DNA from 3 places in the Solibacillus ferritrahens genome. Region 2 is predicted to be linked to each of the others. Evidence: predicted binding sites of a transcription regulator. Region 2 holds the regulator's gene; each other region holds the start of a gene.
What was found. Region 2 encodes LexA, which represses DNA repair genes until DNA is damaged. Its sites were predicted from a motif close to CGAACATATGTTCG; they were not measured.
Positions count from the first base shown of each region.

Region 1: a site for LexA is predicted at 6,539-6,552, ahead of parE (DNA topoisomerase IV subunit B). Genes of this name have one in related genera too.
Region 3: a site for LexA is predicted at 6,075-6,088, ahead of SNE38_RS05625 (Y-family DNA polymerase). Genes of this name have one in related genera too.

Region 1 is NZ_JAXCLE010000012.1:20,274-28,823, forward strand. It holds gene SNE38_RS12540 (AAA domain-containing protein) at 1-1,514, shown strand, start outside; gene SNE38_RS12545 (nucleoside-diphosphate sugar epimerase) at 1,530-2,285, shown strand; SAM riboswitch class I at 2,351-2,459, shown strand; gene metA (homoserine O-acetyltransferase MetA) at 2,656-3,597, shown strand; gene SNE38_RS12555 (ABC transporter ATP-binding protein) at 3,634-4,404, opposite strand; gene SNE38_RS12560 (YczE/YyaS/YitT family protein) at 4,529-5,155, opposite strand; gene SNE38_RS12565 (HesB/YadR/YfhF family protein) at 5,265-5,555, opposite strand; gene plsY (glycerol-3-phosphate 1-O-acyltransferase PlsY) at 5,663-6,265, opposite strand; gene parE (DNA topoisomerase IV subunit B) at 6,575-8,550, shown strand, end outside.
Region 2 is NZ_JAXCLE010000007.1:45-8,594, reverse strand. It holds gene SNE38_RS08510 (methionine gamma-lyase family protein) at 1-1,103, shown strand, start outside; gene SNE38_RS08505 (MerR family transcriptional regulator) at 1,320-1,703, shown strand; gene glnA (type I glutamate--ammonia ligase) at 1,767-3,101, shown strand; gene SNE38_RS08495 (gamma-type small acid-soluble spore protein) at 3,197-3,601, opposite strand; gene SNE38_RS08490 (hydrolase) at 3,733-4,371, shown strand; gene SNE38_RS08485 (DNA alkylation repair protein) at 4,373-5,080, shown strand; gene SNE38_RS08480 (5' nucleotidase, NT5C type) at 5,159-5,704, shown strand; gene SNE38_RS08475 (gamma-glutamyl-gamma-aminobutyrate hydrolase family protein) at 5,826-6,521, shown strand; gene lexA (transcriptional repressor LexA) at 6,608-7,231, opposite strand; gene yneA (cell division suppressor protein YneA) at 7,393-7,740, shown strand; gene SNE38_RS08460 (YneB family resolvase-like protein) at 7,727-8,383, shown strand.
Region 3 is NZ_JAXCLE010000004.1:63,290-71,839, forward strand. It holds gene SNE38_RS05595 (hypothetical protein) at 222-698, shown strand; gene ybaK (Cys-tRNA(Pro) deacylase) at 935-1,423, shown strand; gene SNE38_RS05605 (YczE/YyaS/YitT family protein) at 1,438-2,055, shown strand; gene SNE38_RS05610 (glycine C-acetyltransferase) at 2,114-3,304, shown strand; gene SNE38_RS05615 (pyridoxal phosphate-dependent aminotransferase) at 3,545-4,726, opposite strand; gene SNE38_RS05620 (carbon-nitrogen family hydrolase) at 4,884-5,675, shown strand; gene SNE38_RS05625 (Y-family DNA polymerase) at 6,108-7,361, shown strand; gene SNE38_RS05630 (YolD-like family protein) at 7,375-7,695, shown strand; gene SNE38_RS05635 (L-threonine 3-dehydrogenase) at 7,967-8,550, shown strand, end outside.

The sequences.
Region 1 (8,550 bases), on a different contig from region 2:
CTCAAACTCAAATTGATTCCGTAAAAGGAAATGTAGATCCATCAATCGTCGTTAGCCATACAACGGATGAACTTGAAGATTTGCTCGCTACAAACGAGCTAGAGCAAATGAAATTTGAAACACAGCGCCAAAATCGAGAAAGATTAGAGCTTCAGCACAGTAAAAAAGCAGAAGAACTTGCGGTACTGGATGAACAAATTGCACTTGGCACTGCCACTGTTGAAGACATGACTACACGCTTTAAAGAAATCAACAGTGAAGGCGTGCAACTCGAAAAACGCCGTACAGAGCTTGAACAATTAACGAAGCTAAATCCAGAACAAGCTATTGTAGCTGTAAACGAAAAAATTGAGCATTTCACAGCGCAAATTGCAACATTACAAGTGAAAATCGATTTACTGCCCGTCACAGCCGAGCTTCAAAACGAGTGGTATGGCTTACTGAAAAATGCGAATGCGCACGATTTAGATGAAATCAGAAAATTATATGTGAAGCATGCGAATGTCATTGGCACGACATGTGTAGCGTCGGCAAATAAAGAGTTTATGGACAACTATCCAACTTTTGATGTTGTCATTATTGATGAAGTATCTAAGGCGACGCCACCTGAACTACTTTTACCGATGTTAAAGGGCTCAAAGATCATATTAGTAGGAGATCATCATCAATTACCGCCACTTGTAGGGGATGCAACGTTTGAAGAAACATTGGAGCAAGTTGTAAAAGAAAGTACGACTTTTGAGGAAAAACGTGAACTTGAAAAATTACTGGAAGAATCTTTATTCGAACGCCTTTATAATAACTTACCAACTCAAAATAAAACTATGCTTGCTCTTCAATATCGTATGCATAAAAATATTATGTCAACTATCACACCGTTTTATGAAAATGAACAGGAAAGCCTGCAATGTGGTTTGGAAGATTCGGATGCTGTACGTGATCACTTCCTGCAAACTTCTAAAATTACGCGGAAAAATCATTTAATGTGGCTGGATATTCCGAATGAAAAGCCGTATTTTGAACAGCGTGTAAAAGAAGGGTCAAGCTTATTCAATGTAGCGGAGCTTGATCAGATTAAACAGCAATTACTGGAAATGAATGAAGCGACTGAAAAAGCAAAAGCGGAAGGATTAATCCCGCAAGGTGCTCAGAAATCTGTTGGGGTCATTTCGTTTTATGCCGAGCAAGTAAGACGCATAAATCGTCTCATCGAACAGGAACTAAGCTTACCGCATCTACACATCCGCACAGGCTCGGTCGATAAGTTCCAGGGGATGGAGATGGATGTCATTATCGTCAGTATGGTGCGTAATCATGACCATGAGCGCGGAGAAATTGGGTTTGCCAAAGATTATCGCCGTCTAAATGTAGCATTATCCCGCGCACGTGAACTGCTTATTATGATCGGCAGTACCGATATGTTTACACAGCGTCCAAAACATGCGAAAACACGCGATATGTATTCCCATGTATTAAATACAGTAAAAGAGCAAAGTGGCTATTTTGCAATGTAAGGAAAGGTGTATACAGTGGATTTAAACAGCATAACCGGACAATTACAAAAAGAACTTAACGAAAATCCAAACATCGAAATTCAAAAGCAGATGCAATACGCCATTCCCATTCATACGTTGGAAGTGCACTATCATCCTGTTATGAGGAATGCGATGGATATTTTAATGAAGATGATGCTAATTTCATTTCAGAAGGCGAAGCTGAATAATGTCGAGCTTTTAGCGGAAATTTTATTAGTTGAACCGTTATTTATCCATGATTTAACGAATAAAATGTTACGAATGGGCATGATTGAAAAAGAAAATGAAGTGTTCACACTTACGGCAAAAGGAATGGCGCAGCTTGAATCGGGTATTTTTGAAGAGGAGCTTGAGCAAACAAGTCATTTTGTACAATATAGCCCGATTCATGAACAGCTGCTGGAAGGGGACCTAGAGGAGTTCTCTGATTTAGAGGAGTTTCCTGAACCGTTTCCGACGATTGAAAACGAGGAAATTGAAGCGATTGAAGAATCGATGCTGATTGAATTTATTCAGCGACAGTTAAGCGAACAACCATTGGCAGAACAGGAGGTCCCAACTTTTATTACAAAAGTTATATCGACCGAATCAATTCAAATTAATGATATTCCGGTTCTATGTTTTTCGCTTATGGATCAAAAGGAAAACCGCCACTTTATGCGTGTGTATAATACGTTAACAGGTGCATGGGATGAAAGGCTTGAAACGATTTTATTTAATTATGAGAAAGAGCATTTAAATCCTGAGTAAATATATATATTTTTTGAATTATTGCAAAACTTACACTACCGTGTTACACTAGTGTCAATTTAATAGTCTTATCAAGAGAAGCGGAGGGAACTGTGCCCGTAGATGCTTCAGCAACCTCTAGTACAACTAGAAAGGTGCTACTTCCAGCAAGGCAATGACCTTGGCAGATAAGAACGGGTATATAAACCTCTCATTTCTGTTGTGCTGGAATGAGGGGTTTTTTGTGTTTTTTCGGCAAGTATTCGATTACATGCTCCAATGATCAAACCCCTGCGGCTATTACAATGATTTATTTGAAAGGAAAGAAGCTCGAAAAAGCTTTGCGTTATTAAGCCAAGATTATTTAGAAAGATTAGAGGGGGAAAGTGCAATGCCAATTAATATTCCGAAACATTTACCTGCCGGTGAGCTGCTGAGAAGAGAGAAGATTTTCGTTATGGAGGAAGATCGTGCGAAAACTCAGCAAATTCGACCTTTGAATATTTTAGTGTTCAATTTAATGCCGGAAAAGGAAAAAACCGAGCTCCAATTATTGCGCTTACTAGGGAACACACCACTACAGGTAGATGTTACATTTTTAAATACCGCTACATACGAATCCAAAAACGTTTCCAAATCACATTTAGATACGTTCTACCAAACATTCGATGAGATTAAGCACCGCCGATATGATGGTCTTATTATCACTGGTGCACCAGTAGAGAAAATGCAATTTGAAGATGTAGGCTATTGGAAGGAAATTACCGATGTGATGGACTGGGCCGATCAAAATGTTACATCGATCATGTATATATGTTGGGGCGCACAAGCTGCACTGTATCATCATTTCGGTATCGGGAAGTTTGAGCTGCCTAAAAAATGCTCCGGCGTTTATTCGCATGTGATAACAGATTTAACGGTCGATTTAGTACGGGGCTTCAGTGATGAATATGTTGCACCTCATTCACGCCATACATCTGTCTCAATAGATGAAGTCCGTGCACACCCAGATTTGCGTCTGCTTAGCTATTCGGACGATGCCGGTGTATTTATCGTCCAATCAAAAAACAATAAGCATATCATGATTACAGGCCATTTAGAGTATGATGCGACGACTCTATCGGACGAATATTTCCGTGATATTGAAAAGGATCCGGAAAATACGGAAGTTCCGATTAATTACTTCCCGAATAATGACCCACAAAATGCACCTAAAAATGTATGGCGTGCCCATTCACATCTGTTATTCTACAACTGGTTAAACTATTACGTATACCAAGAAACACCTTATGAATGGCATTTTGTTGAGGAAAATATCGAATATCACATATAAGAAAAGCCAGCAAGGGAATATCTTGCTGGCTCATTTTTATTTTACTGCAAGCCATGCACGTTCTTGTTCTATTTGTAAACTTACTTCACGGCCAAAAAAGTCACTCAGCAATTGTTCATTCAATATGACTTCGCGAGTATCTGCAGCTACGCTTTCACCATCTTTCATTAACAGTACATGGCTAAAACAAGGTAAAATCTCTTCTACATGATGCGTTACATAAATAAGTGTAGGACAGTTATCGCACTTGGCTATTTGCTCAATCTTTTGTAGTAAGTTTTCCCGCTCTATAAGGTCAAGTCCGCCACATGGCTCATCTAATATTAATATTTCTGGTTCTGCCATTAAAGCACGTGCAATTTGTACACGTTGACGTTCACCTTGTGATAAATGCTCAAATGATTTATTTGCCAAATGATCACAATGAAACTGTTTCATAAAGGATAGTGCCTGCTCAATCTCCTCGTTGGACACGTCATTAAATAGACGGAGCGCACCGAATTTTCCGCTGAGCACAATTTCGATTGCATTATCCTGCCAGTTGAAGCTATCAATCATTGCATTGCTTGCCCAGCCGATGCGTGTCCGTAGGGTAGGGATATATGTATTGCCGAAAGTTTCACCCAGTACTTGCACTTTACCTTTGTTTGGCCAAATATAGCCGTTGATTACTTTTAACAAGGTTGTTTTTCCTGAACCATTCAAGCCTAAAATGGCCCAATGCTGTCCTTTTTGTACATGCCAGCTTAAATTATTCAAAATTACTTTTTCATTCCGGTATAGTTGGACATTTTCAATCTGTATCATTAAAAAACACCTCCAATTACTACTATGCGGGATTTATTTTAATTACGGAAGTATTTTTTGAATATTGTAACAATTGTTAATAAAAAAAAGAAAGCAAACCTACTATGTTCGCTTTCTTCTCATTTTAAATTACGGCACTTTCTACACCTGCTGCACGGTAAAACAGCTTTTCATTCCATTTTAGGGCCCATTGAACAACCGGTCCTAAGCCGAATGCCATAAATACTGTCCCTATACCAACAGGACCGCCTAAAATGAAGCCTACAACAGCAACTGATACTTCCATTGTCGTACGTGCACGGTTCACGCTCCAGCCTAGGCGACGGACTAATAACAGCATTAAAGTATCACGTGGTCCAACACCGAGGTTAGCCACCATGTACATACCACAACCAATACCTAGTAGCACTATACCTACTACAAACGATAAAGTTTGCTCCAAAAGGTTGTGTGCATTAGGTAGCACATACAAAAAGATATCAATAAAAATCCCCGTTAAAAACATATCTAAATAGGTACCTATTTTTGGTAGTCTTTTTGATAACATAGAGTCAATCGCTAAAATAATTAACCCTATAATGATGGACCAAGCCCCGATTGTTAAACCGAGATTTTTATAAAGTCCTATATGGAGCACGTCCCATGAACCTACACCGATTGTTTGTCCTTTAATCGTTAAGGCAACACCTAGTGACAAAACGATAATCCCTGCGATAAAAAATAGGCAGCGCCAATAAAATCCTTGTTTCACTTTCAATTGTAATCCCTCTTCTTGTAATCAATATCTTTACACATTATATCGATTACAAGGATGAAAAACGGATTTACAATATATTTAAAATATTATAACTTTTTGAAGGCTATTTTTCATATGAATAGCTAAGTTCATCAGTTGTTTCATCGACGTCTACAATTAGATGATGGTTACTAAAAAACCATTCATCGGATTTTTCAATAAAGAAGTGTACATTCTCTATAATGGTTTCAATCCCTATTTCATGGGGCTGCTCACGTGTCATTCCTAACGAAAATCCTTCATGAAAGGGAGATGAGCCCCCATAGCGTGCATAAAAGCGAATATAGTCTCCATGTTCTATTTCCATTTCTTCTTTAAACCATTCGACTGCTTTTTCAGTTAATTTAATTTCCATACAATTCACCTCTATTGTCATTATGCAGGAAATGAAAAAAACTTACAAAACCCGCGCCTGCTAAAACGAAACAAAAAAGGCTGAAGTATAAACCTTCAGCCTGCATGTTAAAAACCTTTAATTTTTGGTTCAGTTCCATTTTTAATGCGTATAATATTCTCGCGGTGACGATAAAAGATAAAGGAAGCTAAAATTGCTACTAAAATAAAGAGCGCATATTCACCCGTAACAATCCAATTAATCGTTACATAGATGATCGCCACTGCTGATGCAATCATTGAAGTTAAGCTCACCATTTTTGTCGTTTTTAATGAAATGATAAATACAGTAAGTAAAACAAGGAATAATGGCAAATTATAACCTAAGATGATACCAGCACTTGTCGCTACGGCTTTACCGCCACGGAAGCTCGCAAATATCGGGAACATATGCCCCGCTGCTGCAACGATACCAAGAATAAGTGGATGAACAGTACTATCACTGAAAATTGCTAACAGCGGCAATAAAACTGCTGCTGTCCCTTTAAAAATATCAAGTAGCAGTACAGCAATTCCAGGTTTCTTACCTAGAACTCTAAATGTATTCGTAGTGCCTAAATTACCGCTGCCTTGCTTTCGGATATCTGTTTTATAAAAAATTTTCCCTATCCATAATGCAGATGGGATGGAACCGATTAAATAAGCACAAATAATTATTAAAGCGTTGATCAAGAAGTTGTGCTCCTTTCAAATGTCAGAATTATTAGTTGGTACTAATAGTATGTTATGAATATTCTACAATGTTTTTTAATAGAAGGAAAGAGGTATTATTTTTTCGTAATAACAGGATGGAAACAGGGAAAAAGTTACATTTGTTTATCAACTATTAAAGGATAGGCTTTTAAACGTCGGTTTTTGATGATACAATTAGTCTTTGCAAAGCCTAAAAAAGTACGCTCAAACATTGACATCATGCATATTTGAAAGTACGATTAGGTAGTAAATAGAACGTTTGTTTGTATTTTTTGGAGGGGATTGCATTTGGTTAAAAATCAATCGGGTATGTCTTATAATGAAGATGCCATTCAAGTATTAGAAGGTTTAGAAGCCGTACGAAAAAGACCAGGGATGTATATTGGTTCTACAGATAGTCGAGGTCTTCACCACTTAGTGTACGAAATTGTAGATAACGCAGTGGATGAAGCACTTGCTGGATTTGGTAATCATATCATCGTGAAGATTCATGAAGATAATAGTATTAGCGTACGAGACCATGGTCGTGGTATGCCTACAGGTATTCATAAAATGGGTAAGCCAACTCCGGAAATTATTTTTACTGTACTCCATGCAGGTGGTAAATTTGGACAGGGTGGCTACAAAACGAGTGGCGGTTTACACGGTGTAGGTTCATCTGTTGTAAATGCTTTGTCCTCATTTTTAGAAGTAACAATTTACCGTGATGGGCAAATTTATCGCCAACGTTTCGAGCAAGGTGGTAAACCAGCTACATCCCTTGATATGATTGGAAAAACAAAGGAAACAGGTACATTGGTACATTTCCTACCTGATTCAACGATTTTTTCGGCGACAAAGTATAATTATGACACGCTGGCAGAGCGCCTGCGTGAATCAGCATTTTTATTAAAAGGTTTAAAAATTGAGTTAATCGATGAGCGTGTTGATGAACGCGGACAAGGCCAGCATGAAACTTTCTTCTATGAAAATGGTATTGAAGCATTTGTTGCCTACTTGAATGAAGAAAAAGATGTTCTGCATCCTGTTAAATATGTGGAAGGCATACTTCAGGAAATTGAAGTGGAATTTGCCCTGCAATTTAATGACGGTTATTCCGAAACTATCCTGTCGTTCGTAAACAATGTACGTACACGTGATGGCGGAACACATGAAACAGGTGCGAAGTCTGCATTAACACGAGTGTTTAATGAATATGCAAGAAAAATTGGTTTATTAAAAGAAAAAGATAAAAATCTGGAAGGCGTTGACATTCGCGAAGGTTTAACCGCGATTGTTTCAGTGCGTATTCCCGAGAATCTACTACAGTTTGAAGGTCAGACGAAAGGCAAGCTCGGAACATCTGAGGCGCGTTATGTTGTCGATACAGTCGTTTCTGAAAAGTTATTGTATGTATTGGAGGAAAACGCAGAGCTTTCGGCATCTTTAGTTCGAAAGGCGATTCGTGCTCATCAAGTTCGTGAAGCAGCTCGTAAAGCACGTGATGATGCAAGAAACGGTAAAAAGAAAAAATCGAGTACTTTGCTGTCAGGGAAGCTAACGCCTGCACAATCGAAAAATGCGGCGAGAAACGAACTGTATTTAGTAGAGGGTGATTCTGCAGGCGGTTCGGCGAAACAAGGTCGGGATCGTACTTTCCAAGCCATTTTGCCTTTACGCGGTAAAGTTATCAACACTGAAAAGGCAAAGCTGCAGGACATTATGAAAAACGAGGAAATTGCTACGATTATCCATACTATAGGAGCGGGTGTCGGCGCGGATTTCAATGTAGAAGATGCCTGCTACGATAAAGTGGTCATTATGACGGATGCCGATACAGATGGCGCACATATTCAAGTACTTTTACTCACATTTTTCTATCGCTATATGCGTCCATTAATCGAAGCCGGTAAAGTCTACATAGCATTGCCACCATTGTATAAAGTATCTAAAGGGTCTGGGAAGAAGCAGGAGCTTGTATATGCTTGGACAGAGCAGGAGCTTAGTGCCGCTACGAAGAAAATTGGCAAAGGCTACGTTATCCAACGCTATAAAGGTTTAGGTGAGATGAATGCCGACCAGCTTTGGGATACAACGATGAATCCGGAAACGCGTACATTAATTCGCGTAAAAATTGAAGATGGTGCTCGTGCGGAACGTCGTATTACAACATTGATGGGCGATAAAGTTGAGCCCCGACGTAAATGGATTGAATCTAACGTCAACTTCGGCATGGAAGAGGATGCAAGCATTTTAGAAAATGAATTCATCCAGCATGAGGAGGC
Region 2 (8,550 bases):
TAAGTGATTTTCATCTGCATCCTTCTACCGGATATGGCTATGATGATGAAGGTCGCGACAATTTAGAGCGTGTATATGCGGAAACTTTTGGAGCGGAAGCGGCGATTGTGCGTCCTCAAATTATATCCGGTACACATGCAATTACATTAAGTCTATTTGGCATTCTGCGTCCGGGTGATGAACTTCTTTATATTACAGGGAAGCCTTACGATACACTTCAATCAATCGTCGACGGTGGTGAAAAGGATACAGGATCATTAAAGGATTTTAAGATTGGCTATTCTCATGTTGATTTAATCGGAAATAAGGAAATCGATTGGGAAGGTGTGAAAAATGCAGTTAATGAAAATACAAAGATGATTGCAATTCAACGCTCAAAAGGTTATGCCACACGACCATCCTTTACAATTGAACAAATTTCCCAGATGGTATTAAAAATTCGTGAAATTGCACCAAATGCAGTTATATTTGTTGATAATTGCTATGGTGAATTTGTTGAATTGCTCGAACCAACGGAAGTAGGCGTCGATTTAATGGCGGGTTCTTTAATTAAAAATCCTGGCGGTGGCTTTGCGAAAATAGGAGGTTATATTGCAGGGCGTGCAGATTTAGTGGAAAAATGCGCATACCGTATGACATCCCCAGGGATTGGTGCAGAAGCTGGTGCATCGTTGAATACGTTAGCAGATTTTTATCAAGGTTTTTTCATGGCACCTCATATAGTCGCGCAAAGTTTAAAAGGCGCGATTTTTACATCGGCAATGCTTGAAGAAATCGGTATGACGACCTCCCCTCATTACACGGATGTACGTACAGATTTAATTCAGTCAGTAGCATTCCGTACTCCTGAACAAATGGTAGCGTTTTGTCGTGAAATTCAGGCAGCATCGCCAATCAATGCTCATTTCGCACCAGAACCTGCGTATATGCCTGGATATGAAGATGACGTAATTATGGCAGCAGGAACTTTCGTTCAAGGGTCAAGCATTGAATTGACAGCGGATGGTCCGATTCGTCCTCCATATACAGCTTTTGTACAAGGTGGCTTAACTTATGAACATGTTAAATATGCGATTTGTGCTGCTGTACAAAGACTAACTTAATTTGTAAAAAATCGTCCAATTTAACGGGCGATTTTTTTGTTTGTTATAAAGTTGACAAAAAAGGGTAATAGTATATTGTCAGTTCATTATTTGCTCATCACCTCTCTAGAAACAGTATATAAAATGCTAACTTAAACACTGTATGTCAGTTTTTCTAACATATAATTGACAATGAACGTAACAAGTCGTAATATAGCGGTAAGGGAGGTGAATTAAATGAGTAGTGAAATTCGACGTTCAATGCCACTATTATCGATAAGTATCGTCATGCAATTAACGGATCTAACAGCCAGACAAATTCGTTATTACGAAGAGCATGATTTAATTCAGCCACACCGTACAGAAGGTAATCGTCGGATGTTTTCATTAAATGATGTCGATATCTTATTGGAAATTAAGGATATGCTTGAACAGGGTATTAACATGGCAGGTATAAAAAAAGTATTTGACATGAAAAATGATCCAGCGATCCAGCAGGCGAGTAAAGAGGTTATTTCAGATTCAGATTTACGTAAAATTTTGCGTGAAGAAATGCGTCAAGCACAACGCATGCAAAAAACATCTCTTCGACAAGGGGATTTATCACGCTTTTATCAATAGCGTGTAAATTATATAACTTTGGTAAGAATCGTTTACTGAACAATTTTAGGAGTGTGGAATTTAGTGGGTAAATACACAAAAGAAGACATTAAGAAACTCGTACAAGAAGAACAAGTAAAATTCATTCGTTTACAATTTACAGACATTTTAGGCACAATCAAAAACGTAGAAATTCCAGTAAGCCAACTAGATAAAGCATTGGATAACAAAATGATGTTTGATGGCTCTTCAATCGAAGGTTTCGTACGTATTGAAGAATCGGATATGTACTTATACCCAGATTACGATTCATTTATGATCTTCCCATGGACTGCCGAAAAAGGGAAAGTAGCGCGATTCATCTGTGATATTTATAATCCAAACGGTACGCCATTTGCTGGTGATCCACGCAACAACTTAAAGCGTGTATTAAAAGAAATGGAAGAGTTAGGATTTACAAACTTCAACTTAGGTCCTGAACCAGAATTTTTCTTATTTAAATTAGATTCAAAAGGTGAACCAAGTTTAGAAGTAAATGACCATGGTGGCTACTTCGATTTAGCACCTACAGATCTTGGCGAAAATTGCCGTCGTGACATCGTTTTAGAGTTAGAAGAAATGGGCTTTGAAATTGAAGCTTCACATCATGAAGTTGCACCTGGCCAACATGAAATCGACTTTAAATATGCAGATGCAATTACGGCTTGTGACAATATTCAAACATTCAAGTTAGTTGTTAAAACAATTGCCCGTAAGCATGGCTTACATGCTACATTCATGCCAAAACCTTTATTCGGTGAAGCCGGATCAGGAATGCACTTTAACGTTTCTTTATTTAAAGGAAAAGAAAATGCCTTTTATGATGAGTCTACTGAATTAGGCCTATCTGAATCGGCGATGCAATTTATGGCGGGGATTCTGGAGCACGTACAAGGCTTTACAGCAATTACAAACCCAACAGTTAACTCATATAAACGTTTAGTACCAGGTTATGAAGCGCCATGTTATGTAGCATGGTCAGCGCAAAACCGTTCACCGCTTATCCGTATTCCTTCTTCTCGTGGAGTTTCAACACGTATAGAAGTTCGTTCAGTGGATCCATCTGCAAACCCATATTTAGCGATGGCAGTTATTTTAGAGGCTGGTTTAGAAGGTATTCGTAGAAAGTTAACTCCACCACCAGCAATTAACCGTAACATTTATGTAATGAACGAAGAAGAGCGTAAAGCAAACGGCATCGATAATTTACCAGCAGCTTTAGACGACGCGTTAACATTACTTGCAAAAGACGAGGTTGTGCAAAAAGCATTAGGCAACCACATTTATGCAAACTTTAAAGAAGCAAAAGAAATTGAGTTTGATATGTACCGTTCAACTGTCCACCAGTGGGAACGTGATCAATATATGAAAATGTACTAAGAAGAAAGCGTTGGGGCACTAAGCTCCAACGCTTTTTTTCTTTGTTAATGAAAAAAACCGGCAATAAAAATTGCCGGTTTGGGGATGATATTCGATTATTTATTACCGTTTTGGGAACGAATTTTAGCAAATAATCCAGAAGCTTGCTGCTTTTTGGCTTCAGCTTGTTGATTTTGCTTTTTAACTTGGCTTACATCTGTTTCCATTCCAAACTCCGCGTTCATTGAACTTAGTTTCTTTTGTAAACCACTATTTGCAAAAATACCAGAAGCTTGCTGCTTTTTAGCTTCAGCTTGTTGGTTTTGCTTTTTAACTTGGTTCACATCGGTCTCCATACCAAATTCCGCGTTCTTTGAACTTGGATTTTTTTGTAAACCGTTATTAGCGTATAAACCAGAAGCTTGCTGCTTTTTGGCTTCAGCCTGCTGGTTTTGCTTAATAACCTTGTTAACGTCTGTTTCCATTCCAAATTCAGTATTCATGTTTTTGTTGTTTTTCATGAATATCACCTCCTGAATTTATTCTGTTCAGAGGTTGCTTTATTATGCTGTGGTATATTTTAACTTTTTAATAAAAGGGATTTTTATCTGTTAAATTGAATTTAAAATTACATACTATAATGGAGGTACTTATGGGCTCAAGAATTATGCATGCTATTATTGCTTATAAAGTGGCAGAGGCATTAAACATACAAGATCAAGCAACATTTATAATAGGTGGAATTGCAGCAGATGCAGCCATAATGGCTAAAGACGCATCACATTTTTACAGTGGAGAGCTACAAAGGTTTACTAGAACAATTAATTACGAAGCATTTTATAAAAAGTATAAAAATGAGGTTTCAAAAAACTATATCAATGGTTATTATGTACATTTAATTGCCGATGATTTATGGTTGCAGGGATTTTTCATCCCTTGGTTAAAAAATCGTTTGGAAGCAAAGCCCGAACTGTTGAATGTTTATCATAACGATTTTAAAATTTTAAATGCACAATTAGTTGAGCACTATCATTTGAATGAACAGCTTTCTGCATTATTGAAAGAGCCCTTTGAAATATGTTATTTGCAGGAGGTTTCCCATGAGGAAGTAACTGCATTTATTCCTAGTATTTTAAGTGACCTGCAATATGATACAGAAATACTCAAAATACCGCTTACTGTATTTACAATGGAGCAAATAGTCGGCTATATTGAAACTTCAATAGAGAAGAGTATTTTATTATTAAAACAATCGAGTAAGAACAACTTATCAATTCAGAAAGGATACTAATATGGATTTCAATACTGTAATACAGGAATTAGAAACATTAGGAAAAGAACGTACAAAAAAAATATATATGTCAAACGGGGCCAAGGAGCCAGTATTTGGTGTAACGATTGGATCGATGAAACCATATGTTAAGCAAATAAAAATAAACCATGAACTTGCAGAACAATTATATGCAACGGGTAACTATGATGCAATGTACTTTGCAGGAATCATCGCCGATTCAAAAGCAATGTCGGAAGCAGATTATAATCGATGGATGGACCAGGCTTATTTTTATATGATATCTGATTATGTGGTTGCAGTTACATTAGCAGAATCCGATATTGCCCAACAAGTAAGTGATAAATGGATTGCAAGTGGAGACGAGTTGAAAATGTCTGCTGGCTGGCATTGTTATTGCTGGCTCCTCGGTAATAGAAAAGATGAGGAGTTCTCAGTTGAGAAACTGCGGGGAATGCTTAAACAGGTAAAACAAAATATCAATTTGGTACCGCTACGTACACAAGTTGCGATGAATAACTTTGTAATGACTGTCGGTGTTTCTTTTAAGCCTTTACATAATGAAGCATTGCAAATTGCTAATGATATTGGTGTAGTGGAAATTAAGCGTGAAGGAAAAAAGCCCGGAAAATTACACGCGTATGCAGAAATAGTAAAGCAAGTTGAAAAAGGGCGTATCGGATTTAAACGTAAATATGTTCGTTGTTAATTGTAGAGAGTAATACCTTGTTATTTCACAATATAATTGTATAAACTAAAATTAGGAAATTCCAAGGAGGCCAATTACATGAAAAAAAGTATTGCAATTGATATGGACCAAGTATTAGCTGACTTTTATTCAAAGTTACGTATTACTTACAATGAGAATTTCGGTACTTCCTTTACGGAAGAAGAATTTTTGTTGACTACACAGCGTGATTTACCACGTGAAGATGCAAAGAAACTGTTTGCACTATTAAATGAGCCAGATTACTTCCGCGATTTGGCGTTACTAGATGAAGATGCAATTGAAGTCATTCAGGAGCTTCAGGAGCATTATGAAATTTTTATAGCTACTGCTGCAATGGATGTACCAGGATCATTTACTGCCAAATATGATTGGCTAATCAAACATTTACCATTCATTAAAACACAAAATATTGTATTTTGCGGGAATAAAGCGGTTATACATACCGATTATTTAATTGACGACAATCCAAGGCAGCTTGCGTCATTTAAAGGAACAGGACTATTGTATTCAATGCCATACAATACGGCGGAAGAAGGATATACACGCGTTCATAATTGGAAAGAAATTAAGCAATATTTTTTAAAACAACTCGAAATTGTTTAATCGTAAAGGGATTGCATTTAAGCAATCCCTTTTTTTATAAATTTTTGTAGTCATCTAAGGCGATATAATAGTATAATTTAAATTATTTGAATTATCTTTTAACTTTAAGGGGATAGAAGGAATGAAGCCGATTATTGGGTTAACGATGTATGACTTTGATAAAAAAATGGATATTAATAATGTCTATTTAACATCAATAGAACAAGCAGGTGGCATTCCGATTTGTATACCGAATGCGACAGCAGAAAATGTAGAGGCTCTATTGGCTATTGTTGATGGCCTTGTATTGATTGGTGGTGCGGATATTGACCCATTAATATTTAATGAAGAGCCACACCCTAATATTGGGAGCGTAGTGCGAAAGCGTGATGATAGCGATCTTTTGCTAATGAATGAAGCATTTAAAAGACAAATACCCATTCTAGGCATCTGCCGAGGACAGCAGATTATGAATATAGCCTTTGGGGGGACGATCATTCAGGATATTCCATCACAGGTGGAAAATATAGTCCAACATAAGCAACCATCCAAGCGCGGAGAATTAGCCCATACTGTGGATGTGAAAACACAAAGATTTAAAGAGATTTTTGGTGAAGCATCTTTTCGTGTAAACACTTTCCATCACCAATCAGTAGGTAAGCTGGGGAAAGGGCTAGTCACATCGGCTGTTGCAAAAGATGGTATTATTGAGGGAATCGAACACGAATCCCATCCTTATTGTGTTGCTGTTCAGTGGCACCCTGAAGAGTTGGCGCCAAATGGTGATGTTTATGCGCAACGTTTATTTAGCAGTTTTATAAATGCATGTAAAAAGTAGAGGAAAATCCAGTCGATTTCGGCTGGGTCTTTTTTGTTTGAAATAGAAAAAGCCTGCCGATTCTATTAGAATGGCAAGCTTCTTAATTAATGAATATTTCGATATAGCCCAACTACTTTTCCTAAAATAGATACTTGATTAACAATGATTGGCTCCATCGAACTGTTTTCAGGCTGTAAGCGGAAATGAGTTTTTTCTTTATAGAAACGCTTGACAGTCGCTTCATCTTCTTCGGTCATTGCAACGACGATTTCTCCATTGCTCGCAGTGGAAGTTTTCTTGACAATAACGTAATCCCCATTTAATATGCCGGCTTCAATCATTGATTCACCCATTATTTCAAGCATAAATAATTCATCTTCTGATGAACCATATGCATCGGGTAACGGGAAATATTCTTGGATATCTTCAATGGCCGAGATAGGTAAACCAGCTGTAACTTTACCGATTAATGGTACGTGAATTACACCTTGTTTAGCTATTGATAGCTCTTCTTGATCCAAAATTTCAATGGCACGCGGTTTAGTAGGATCGCGACGTATAAGCCCTTTACTCTCTAATCGAGCTAAATGCCCGTGGACAGTTGAGCTAGAAGCTAAGCCTACAGCCTCTCCAATTTCACGAACTGATGGCGGATAGCCTTTTGAACGAACTTCCTCTTTTATAAAAGTTAGAATAGCTTCTTGTCGTTTGGAAATTTTTTGTGTCAACTAACTCACCTCTTTATCATGCTATTTTTCTTAGTGTAAGTATAGCAGTATGCGAACACGAATGCAAACATAAGTTCGAAAAAACGATTGACAAAAACATATGTTCGTATTATTATGAGAACAAACATTCCGAACATATATTCGAAAGAGGGGTTTTTCTTATGAAAAAAATCAAATTAAATAGCTTTACATCAATGTTTCTAATGTTCTCTATTGTGTTATTAGTATTAATCTTCCATAAAGACGATAATATAGAATTATACGAACAAGTATCTATCGGACAAGGGGATACTTTATGGTCGCTTGCGGAACATTATCGTGGTAAAATGGCAACGCATGATTGGATTAACGAAGTGAAAAAAGAAAACGGCCTACGAGATGGAAAAGTTGTTTCAGGGCAAATATTGGTGGTGCCAGTTGAAAAGGAAGCACAATATATTGTCCAGTTGAATGACTCCTCCGATGTGTCGACAATTAAGGTAGCGAGAGATAATAATGACAAAAACTAAAGCAGTTATTTATTGCCGTGTCAGTACCGAAAAAAGTGCGCAGGAAACATCGTTGCTGCGTCAACAGGAAGAACTGACGAAATATGCTGTAACATTCGGTTTTAAAGAAGTAGAGATTTTTACGGATCAACATAGTGGCTATGACGTGGAACGTGATGGTTTACTGGATATGCTCGATTATATGAGAGAATATAAAATCAAAGTATTATTTGTACAAGACGAAACACGTTTAGGACGAGGGAATGCAAGAATGGCAGTTCTCCATCTTTTACAAAAATACGAGGCGACTGTTTATACATTGAATGATGCTGGTCCTGTAGTATTAAACGAGATGGATACGATGCTACTCGAAATATTGGCTGTAGTTGAAGAGTATCAGCGCCGTATGCATAATGCAAAAATTCGTCGAGGAATGCGTCGAGCAGTAGAAAATGGATATCAACCCCAAAATAATTTAAAAAACCGTGGAAATATTGAAGGGCGTGAACGAAAAGAAGTGCCGGTAGAAGAAATTGTACAGCTTCGTCAAAAAGGCTTAACGTTTGCTGAAATTGCCACTACGTTATCAGGATTGGGTATACCAATCAGTAAAGCAACAGTACATAGACGATATATTGAATATATAGAACAACTAAAAAAGTAGTCACATGCCATTTAAATATCTCAACAGCAAATAAAGAAAATAAAAAAACAAATAGTTTAAAAAACAGAAGCCATGTCATTCGAACATGGCTTCAGATTGTCGACAAAAGGCATCGAGAGCTCGTCTCTCGATGCCTTTTGTCATTTCTTTTATCAAATTAGGTCCCG
Region 3 (8,550 bases), on a different contig from region 2:
TTGTTTTGTTATAGAGGATGGGGGAAATGCTAGAAAGTTTTTTCACTCTAGGTATTGAGTACTTAATAAAAATAATCACCTTATAGGTAAATGGAATAGGGGGTAGTTAGTATGAAAGATCTGAATGTGGATATTTTGTGAATATTCTCTATTTATTTTCCGGCAATATTGGTATATTTAAATAAATTTTAATAGGGAATTTACAAGAGGGGTGAAGACAGGTGAAGATTTCTAGCTTGGTCCATGGATCCAACCTTGCATTGGAAGAAAGAAAACGTTTACTGCAGCGTAAAGAGGCAAGTGAAATTTATAAGAAGCACGCAAAATATACAGATACAAGTAAAAATCCACTGCTTGAAGCACTTGAACATTTACTTTCTGGTAAGACGGAAAAAGAATTGCACGACGTGGATGCAGTAGCCGGCAAAAATCCGCAACAACCAGTCGGGGAAAGTAAAGATCAACCTAAGGAATGGGCTCCTTTTAAGAACGAAGATCTACCTTTTATTATGCCCGAAAAATTTCAAAAAGATTTTGCGCGTAATCCAGACGAGCAAACCGTATTTGGTCTGGATTTGGAAAAGCTGTTATTCCAACGTTCATTCAATACCGCTACACAAAAATATATTTCTCATATCGCCATGGTAAACAACGGTTATCGTTCAGTAGATGAACCGGTTTTCTCCCAAATTGCATAACAATAAGCTCACTTTAGTGGAACTACTAGAGGGGGCTTTTATTTTTAGGGATTTGCTAAAGCATACCCCCATAGTAAACATTCAATGATATACTATTTTCAAAGTCGGCTTCTTTTATCCTGGTGGTCAAACCACCTAAAAACAAACAAATGCTGATTGGTTGGCATCCTGCGGGTTTAAAGCTGAATCCGGAAGCAATTATGCCGAGGTGTATATGATAAAAAGGAGTGTTTTCGTTGGTGAAGAAGCAAGCCAAAACAAATGCAATTCGTTTAATTGAGCAGCAAAAAATTGCACACGAGGTTTTTGAATACACGACAGAAAATGGAGAAGCAGTTGATGGCATCACTGTGGCCGGTAAAATCGGTCAGCCTGTGGAAATGGTGTATAAAACACTAATTGCTACTGCTGGAAAAGGGAAATATTTCGTTTTCGTCATCCCGGTCGATGCAGAACTCGATTTAAAGGCAGCTGCAAAAGTGGTAGGAGAAAAAAAAGTTGAAATGATTCCAGTGAAAGAGTTACTTGGCTTAACAGGATATGTGCGCGGAGGTTGTTCACCGATTGGTATGAAAAAGCCGTTTCCAACATTTATCGACCAAGCCGCTTCAGAACTCGATTATATTATTGTAAGTGCAGGCAAAATAGGAATGCAAATGAAGCTTGCACCGACAGATTTAGTAAGGGCAACAAACGGTCATTTTGCAGTGATTGCCGTAAAATAGAAAGAAGGATTGTTGTGTCGAAGAAATTTAAATGGCAATGGGGAAGTTTTTTTATAGGGCAAATTATTATGGCTCTCGGAATTACGATGACGATTAAAGGTAATGTGATCGGGACAGGACCATGGGATGTTTTTCATATAGGCATGTATAAGCAGGTTGGACTGACGATTGGTTCTTGGTCTATTTTGACAGGGCTTTTTATTATTACCGCGACATCTCTTTATTTAAAGCGAATTCCGAAGCGTGCAACAATTTTAAATATGCTGTTGATTGGTTCATTTATTGATTTTTTCAACTGGCTATTACCTGTGGCGAATATATTTTTACTTGAACTCGTCTATTTTACGGCGGGATTCTTTGTCATGAGTATAGGCTGTGCATTATATATCGCACCAAATTTAGGCGAGGGTCCTCGTGATACGATTATGATGATTATTGCGAGTAAAGGCTATTCTGTCAAAACAGGACGTATGATTATGGAAGTATTTGCAACAAGTGCAGGCTGGTTACTTGGTGGACCTGTTGGTGTAGGAACGGTTATTTTAGCGCTCGGCACCGGCTATGTCATTCAGCCATCGCTCTTTTTCTTCAGAAGAAAGCTTGAGGAAATAATCGGAGAGCCACTTACATAAAAAAATTTCCCTATATGCTAAAATAAAGTGGAAATAGAAATCGAAAGGATGAACGCGCATGTCAAACGTATTAAATACCTTTTTAGATGAAAATTTACTGGCATTACAAGCACAAGGTTTATACAATGAAATCGATCCGGTAGAAGGAGCAAACGGCCCGATCATTCAAGTGGCAGGCAAGCAGTTGATTAACTTATCATCGAACAACTATTTAGGCTTGGCAACAAATGATGAGCTGAAGAAGATCGCACAAGACACAATCGCTACATACGGTGTCGGTGCTGGTGCAGTTCGTACAATTAACGGCACACTCGATTTACACGTAAAACTTGAAGAAACATTAGCGAAATTTAAAGGTACAGAAGCAGCAATTAGCTATCAATCAGGTTTCAATTGTAATATGGCGGCAATTTCTGCTGTAATGGATAAAAATGATGCGATTTTATCGGATGCATTAAACCATGCTTCGATCATTGATGGCTGCCGTTTATCAAAGGCGAAAATTATTCCATTTGCCCATGCGGATATGGATGATTTACGCGCAAAAGCAAAAGATGCAAAGGAATCAGGCCTTTACAATAAAGTAATGGTTATTACAGATGGTGTATTCTCGATGGACGGCGATATTGCCAAGCTTCCAGAAATCGTGGAAATTGCAAAAGAATTTGATTTGATTACGTATGTAGACGATGCACACGGTTCAGGCGTTACAGGTAAAGGTGCCGGAACAGTAAAGCATTTCGGTCTGCAACACGATATCGACTTCCAAATCGGTACATTGTCAAAAGCAATTGGTGTTGTTGGCGGCTATGTAGCAGGGAAGAAAAACTTGATTGATTGGTTAAAAGTCCGTTCTCGTCCGTTTTTATTCTCTACCGCTTTACCACCAGGGGATGTAGCAGCAATTACTCGTGCAGTGGAGATGATTATGGAATCAACAGAGCTGCATGACAAGCTTTGGGAAAACGGTCAATATTTAAAAGACGGCTTAGCAAAACTTGGCTTTAATATTGGAGAATCCGAAACACCGATTACACCATGTATTATTGGTGAAGAAAAGCTAACGCAGCAGTTCTCAAAGCGTTTACTTGAGGAAGGCGTTTACGCAAAAGCAATCGTGTTCCCAACAGTACAAAAAGGGACAGGTCGTGTACGCAATATGCCAACAGCAGCACATACGAAAGAAATGCTGGATGAAGCATTGGCCATTTACGAAAAGGTTGGCCGTGAATTAGAAGTGATTAAGTAAAAATAATGCCCGGCACTATTATACATATAGTGCCGGGCTTTTTGTGAAATTGGCGAATATCCAGGAGGAAGTGTCCATTAAGTAAGTGAGAGTGGCGATTATTCGATTGAAATTGGCGATTAAGCTTATCTAAATGGCTATTATTGTTAAAAAAGTGGATAATATAATTTTTATTTGGCGAATAAACACCGTGTTCTTCTTTGTAAGTCAATTTTGACATTTTTAAACGGCAGTGCTTGTTTACTTGGACAGCATTTCTGTAAAAAGTCCAAGCTTCGCCACCCGCTGCATGGCTTCGTGCAAACGCTCTTCATCCACGAGTAGCCCGACACGAATATAGCCCTCCCCATACTCACCAAATCCATTTCCCGCAGCAACAGCAATATCCGCTTTTTCTAGTAAAAGGTCGGCAAATTGCTCGCTCGTATACGGTGTAGGGACAGGAAGCCAGGCAAAAAATGAGCCTTTTGGTGCCGTAATGTGCCAGCCAATTTTTTGAGCTTCTTCAACAAGGACATTTCGTCTTCGTTCATATAAATCTCGCACTTCTTCCACACAAGTTTGCTCTTCATTCAGTGCAATGGCTGCTGCATGCTGAATTGCTGGAAACTGACTGCAAAATAGATGATCTTGAATAATATTAATTGCTTCCACCATTTTCGCATTTCCTACAGCAAATCCAATACGCCATCCCGCCATATTATACGACTTCGACAAAGTATAGAGCTCAATGCCAACTTCCTTTGCACCAGGAGCCTGCAAAAAGCTTGGAGGACGCTCTCCATCAAAACCAATTGCACCATAGGCAAAGTCATGTGCAACAGCGATATGGTTTTCCTTTGCCATCTGAACGGTTTGCTCAAAAAATTCCTTTGTTGCAACACCGCCAGTAGGGTTGTTCGGGTAGTTTAAATACATTAGCTTGGCACGTTGCTTTACTTCATCAGCCAGGTCACCATAGTCCGGTAAAAACTGACTTTCTGCTTTCAATGGCATTGTATCGAACTTAACTTCGGCAAGCGCGACTCCCGACAAATAATCAGGATAGCCAGGGTCTGGAAGAAGCATGTAGTCCCCAGGATTCAATAGCGCAAGCGGAAGTTCGACTAGACCAATCTTTGTCCCGCCAAGTATTGCAACTTCTGTATGCGGATCAATCTCCACATTATACTCCCGCTTATAAAAATCAGCTGCCGCTTGTTTTAATTCCGCAATACCGCGAAATGGGGAATATTTATGTGTTTGCGGATCAGTTGCTGCCATCTGCAATGCTTCAACAATATGTGCTGGTGTTGGCTGGTCTGGATTACCCTGACCTAAATTAATGACATCACGACCTTCAGCCACTGCAGCATTCACCTTATTCAAAAGTGCTGCAAAAAATTGTGGAGGAAGCTGTTGTAGCTTTTTTGAAAATTCCATTATTCATCATCCTTTAAAAATATTAAAATTAATCTTAGTACTTTTCTAGGTTTAAGTAAAGTGAAGATTTTGATAACTTGAATTGGAATGTTACAATAGAAGGTAAGTATGCGAAAACTATATTTCGTAGGTAATTTATTTAAGGGCGGTGCTGTTTATGAAAATCGGCTGTATCCAACTAAATGTAGGTTTTGGAAAAGTAGATGAAAACTATGAGCGTGCGGAGAAGTTTATTCGTGAAGCGGCAGCAGGTGGTGCAGAAATCATCGTATTGCCGGAAATGTGGAATACAGGTTATGCACTTGAAAAATTAGGTGAGCTTTCTGATGTCAACGGTGAACGTACGAAATCATTTTTAAGTGGGTTAGCAAAGGAATTGGCAGTACATATTGTCGGTGGTTCCGTGTCGGTAAAACGTGACGACAAGTTTTATAATACGATGTACACATACAATCGTGTTGGCGAATTAGTTGGCGAGTATAGTAAAGCACATTTATTCCGTTTAATGGATGAGCATTTGTATTTAGAGTCAGGCAATGAGATGAACCGCTTTGCATTAGATGAGCTGGAGGCTGGTGGTGTCATTTGTTATGACATACGTTTCCCGGAATGGTTGCGTTCCCATGCATTGGACGGTGCAAAGGTATTATTTGTCCCGGCACAATGGCCAACTCCACGTATTGATCATTGGAAAATTTTATTGCAGGCTCGTGCCATTGAAAATCAGTGCTTCGTCATTGCGGTAAATCGCATCGCGCGCAAAGTAGAAAATTTCAACGGGCAATCGATGATTATCGGTCCATGGGGTGAGGTTCTTTGGACAGGTGCAGAAGATGAAGAGCTCGCAATTATTGATGTTGATTTTTCAAATGTTGATGAAGTGCGCGGACGAATCCCAGTTTACGAAGATAGACGCCCTGCTCTTTATGAGAAAGTGATAAAAGAATAAATTTTTGAAGCGTACCAGGTGGATATGGGTACGCTTTTTTTATGTTTCACCTAAAAAATAGAGAGTGGAGATTAAGTTGCATCAAGTGGCGAATAAAAAATTAAATTGTCTATTAAAATTGAAAGTGACGGTTATCCGTACTTAAGTGACGAATATGTAAAACCCATTGACGATTAAGTAAGTGAAGGTGGCGATTAAGTAGCTACAGTTGACGAATATAACCTTATAAGAGGCGAATAAAATTTCCCACCGTAAAAAGTTGCTATAATATCCGCTAGTTTGACTATTAAGAACTCAAATTTGGCGAAAAACATAAAATACTTGGCGAAATAAAATTACCCTTCCACAAAGTTCCCCATTACTTACCACTTGCCATCTCACATGTCTCATTTTAATATAAGAACAAACGTTCTCTTTAAGGAGATGAGCTTCATGTATGAAAATGCACCAGAACGCTCGATTATATGTATTGATATGCGTAGCTTTTACGCGAGCTGTATCGCATCGTTAGAAAATTTAAATGTGATGGAAGTGCCAATTGCAATTGTCGGTAATTTTCAGCAAAAGGGAAGCGTCGTACTTGCTGCATCACCACCGATGAAAAAGCGCTTTAATATTCTTACCGGTTCACGTTTGTATGAAATCCCGCCACATCCGGACATTCGTCTATTTGAGCCACGAATGTCACTCTTTATTCGTATGTCGATGGAAATTACACGTTTGTTCAACAATTTCGTTCCAAAAGAGGCCATTCATGTATATAGCGTTGATGAAAGCTTTATCGATTTGACAGGCACAGAAAAATTATGGGGACCTCCTGAAGAAACGGCGCAGTATATTCAACAACTTATTTACAACCAATTTGACATTCCATGTGCAGTCGGTTTTGGACCAAATATGCTCATGGCAAAGCTGGCGCTGGATATTGAAGCAAAGAAAACGGGATTTGCGAAATGGACATATAATGATGTAGCGGAAAAATTATGGCCGATAATGCCGCTATCTACAATGTGGGGAATTGGTCGTCGTACAGAAAAAACGCTGAATCATATGGGTATTTACTCTGTTTATGATTTAGCGCATACCGATTTATCCCTACTGGAAAAGCGCTTTGGAGTGTTGGGTAATCAGCTCTATTATCATGCATGGGGAATTGATCACTCGACTGTTGGTGCACCAATCCTGCAGGGGCAAATCAGCTTCGGAAAGGGGCAAATGCTCATGCGTGATTACCGCAGCCGAAAGGAAATTTTAGTCGTACTGCTTGAAATGTGCGAAGACGTAGCAAGGCGTGCAAGGGAAGCAAAGAAAATCGGACGAACGATATCATTGGGGCTTAGCTATAGTAAAGATGCCTTCGGAGGTGGATTCCATCGTTCGCGCACAATCGATGAGCCGACAAATGATACATTGAAGATTTTTGAAGTATGCAAACAATTACTCGACGAATTTTACGCAGAACGCCCAGCACGCAAAATTACGATTACATTAAGTAACATCGAAAGTGAATATTCAATGCAGCTCAGCTTATTTGATGAGAAGAGGTGGCGTAACCGTAAGCTCGGGGAAACGATGGACCGTTTACGTACAAAATACGGAACGACTGCCTTATTACGTGCTGTTTCCTATACAGATGCGGGTACAGCACTTGCACGGTCGACATTAGTAGGCGGACATAAACAATAAGGGAGTGAACGCGATGAACAAAGATAGAGGTGTGATTAAATGGACCGCGATGATGTTACCCGAGCATGTAAAGTTATTGCGTGAATGGCAGGAAGAGGACGCACTGGTGATACAGCCTGAATTGGATGAAGCTCAATTGGAACAAATTAATGAAAATTTACAGAGAGCCTATTCAGAAGCTAGCCCCATCCAATTGAAAGTATGGGAGCAAACAGGCATTTATACAATTACAGGTATTATTCAAAAAGTAAATGTACACGAACAATATGTGAAGCTAACAGACAACCGAAAAATTCTATTTCATAATATTTATGAAGCGATATTGGATGATTAAAATTCCCACTATATCTATCTAGCAGGCATTTCTCCATGCGGATTTTGTACACGTACAAATGTATCGCTGAAAAAGAATATTCAAAAAATATTGTTTTTTACAAAAGAACACCCTATAATCAATTTCATGGAAATCTTTGAACATCAAGTTTTCATTGTAGATGATTGTACTTTCCTTAAGGACAATTGTTTTTAGTGAATAAAAAATAATAGATAGAGTTCAGCAATATTTAGGGGTGGATTCGTCTTTTAAAGGATAGGGAGGCTTCATCGTGAAAAAAATTATGGTGACCGGCGCTTTAGGTCAAATTGGTTCGGAATTAGTAGAGAAATTACGTCATACGTATGGCGTTGACAATGTATTGGCAACAGATATTCGGAAAATTGATCAGCATGAAGGTCCATTTGAAGTATTGGATGTAACAGATGGGAAACGCATGCATGCGCTCGCACATGATTTTGGCGCAGATACGATGATTCATATGGCTGCACTACTATCAGCAACAGCAGAAAAAAATCCAGTTTTCGCATGGAATTTAAATATGGGCGGTTTAATGAATGCACTTGAAGTAGCACGTGAGCTCGATATGCAGTTTTTCACGCCAAGCTCAATCGGCGCATTCGGTCCTTCTACGCCAAAGGACAATACACCACAAGATACATTACAGCGTCCAACTACAATGTACGGAGTAAACAAGGTAGCGGGCGAATTATTATGTGATTATTACTATACACGCTATAGACTGGATACGCGTGGAGTCCGGTTCCCAGGGTTAATTTCGTATGTAACGCCACCAGGTGGGGGAACAACGGATTATGCGGTCGATATTTATTATAAGGCGATTGCAGAAGGTCG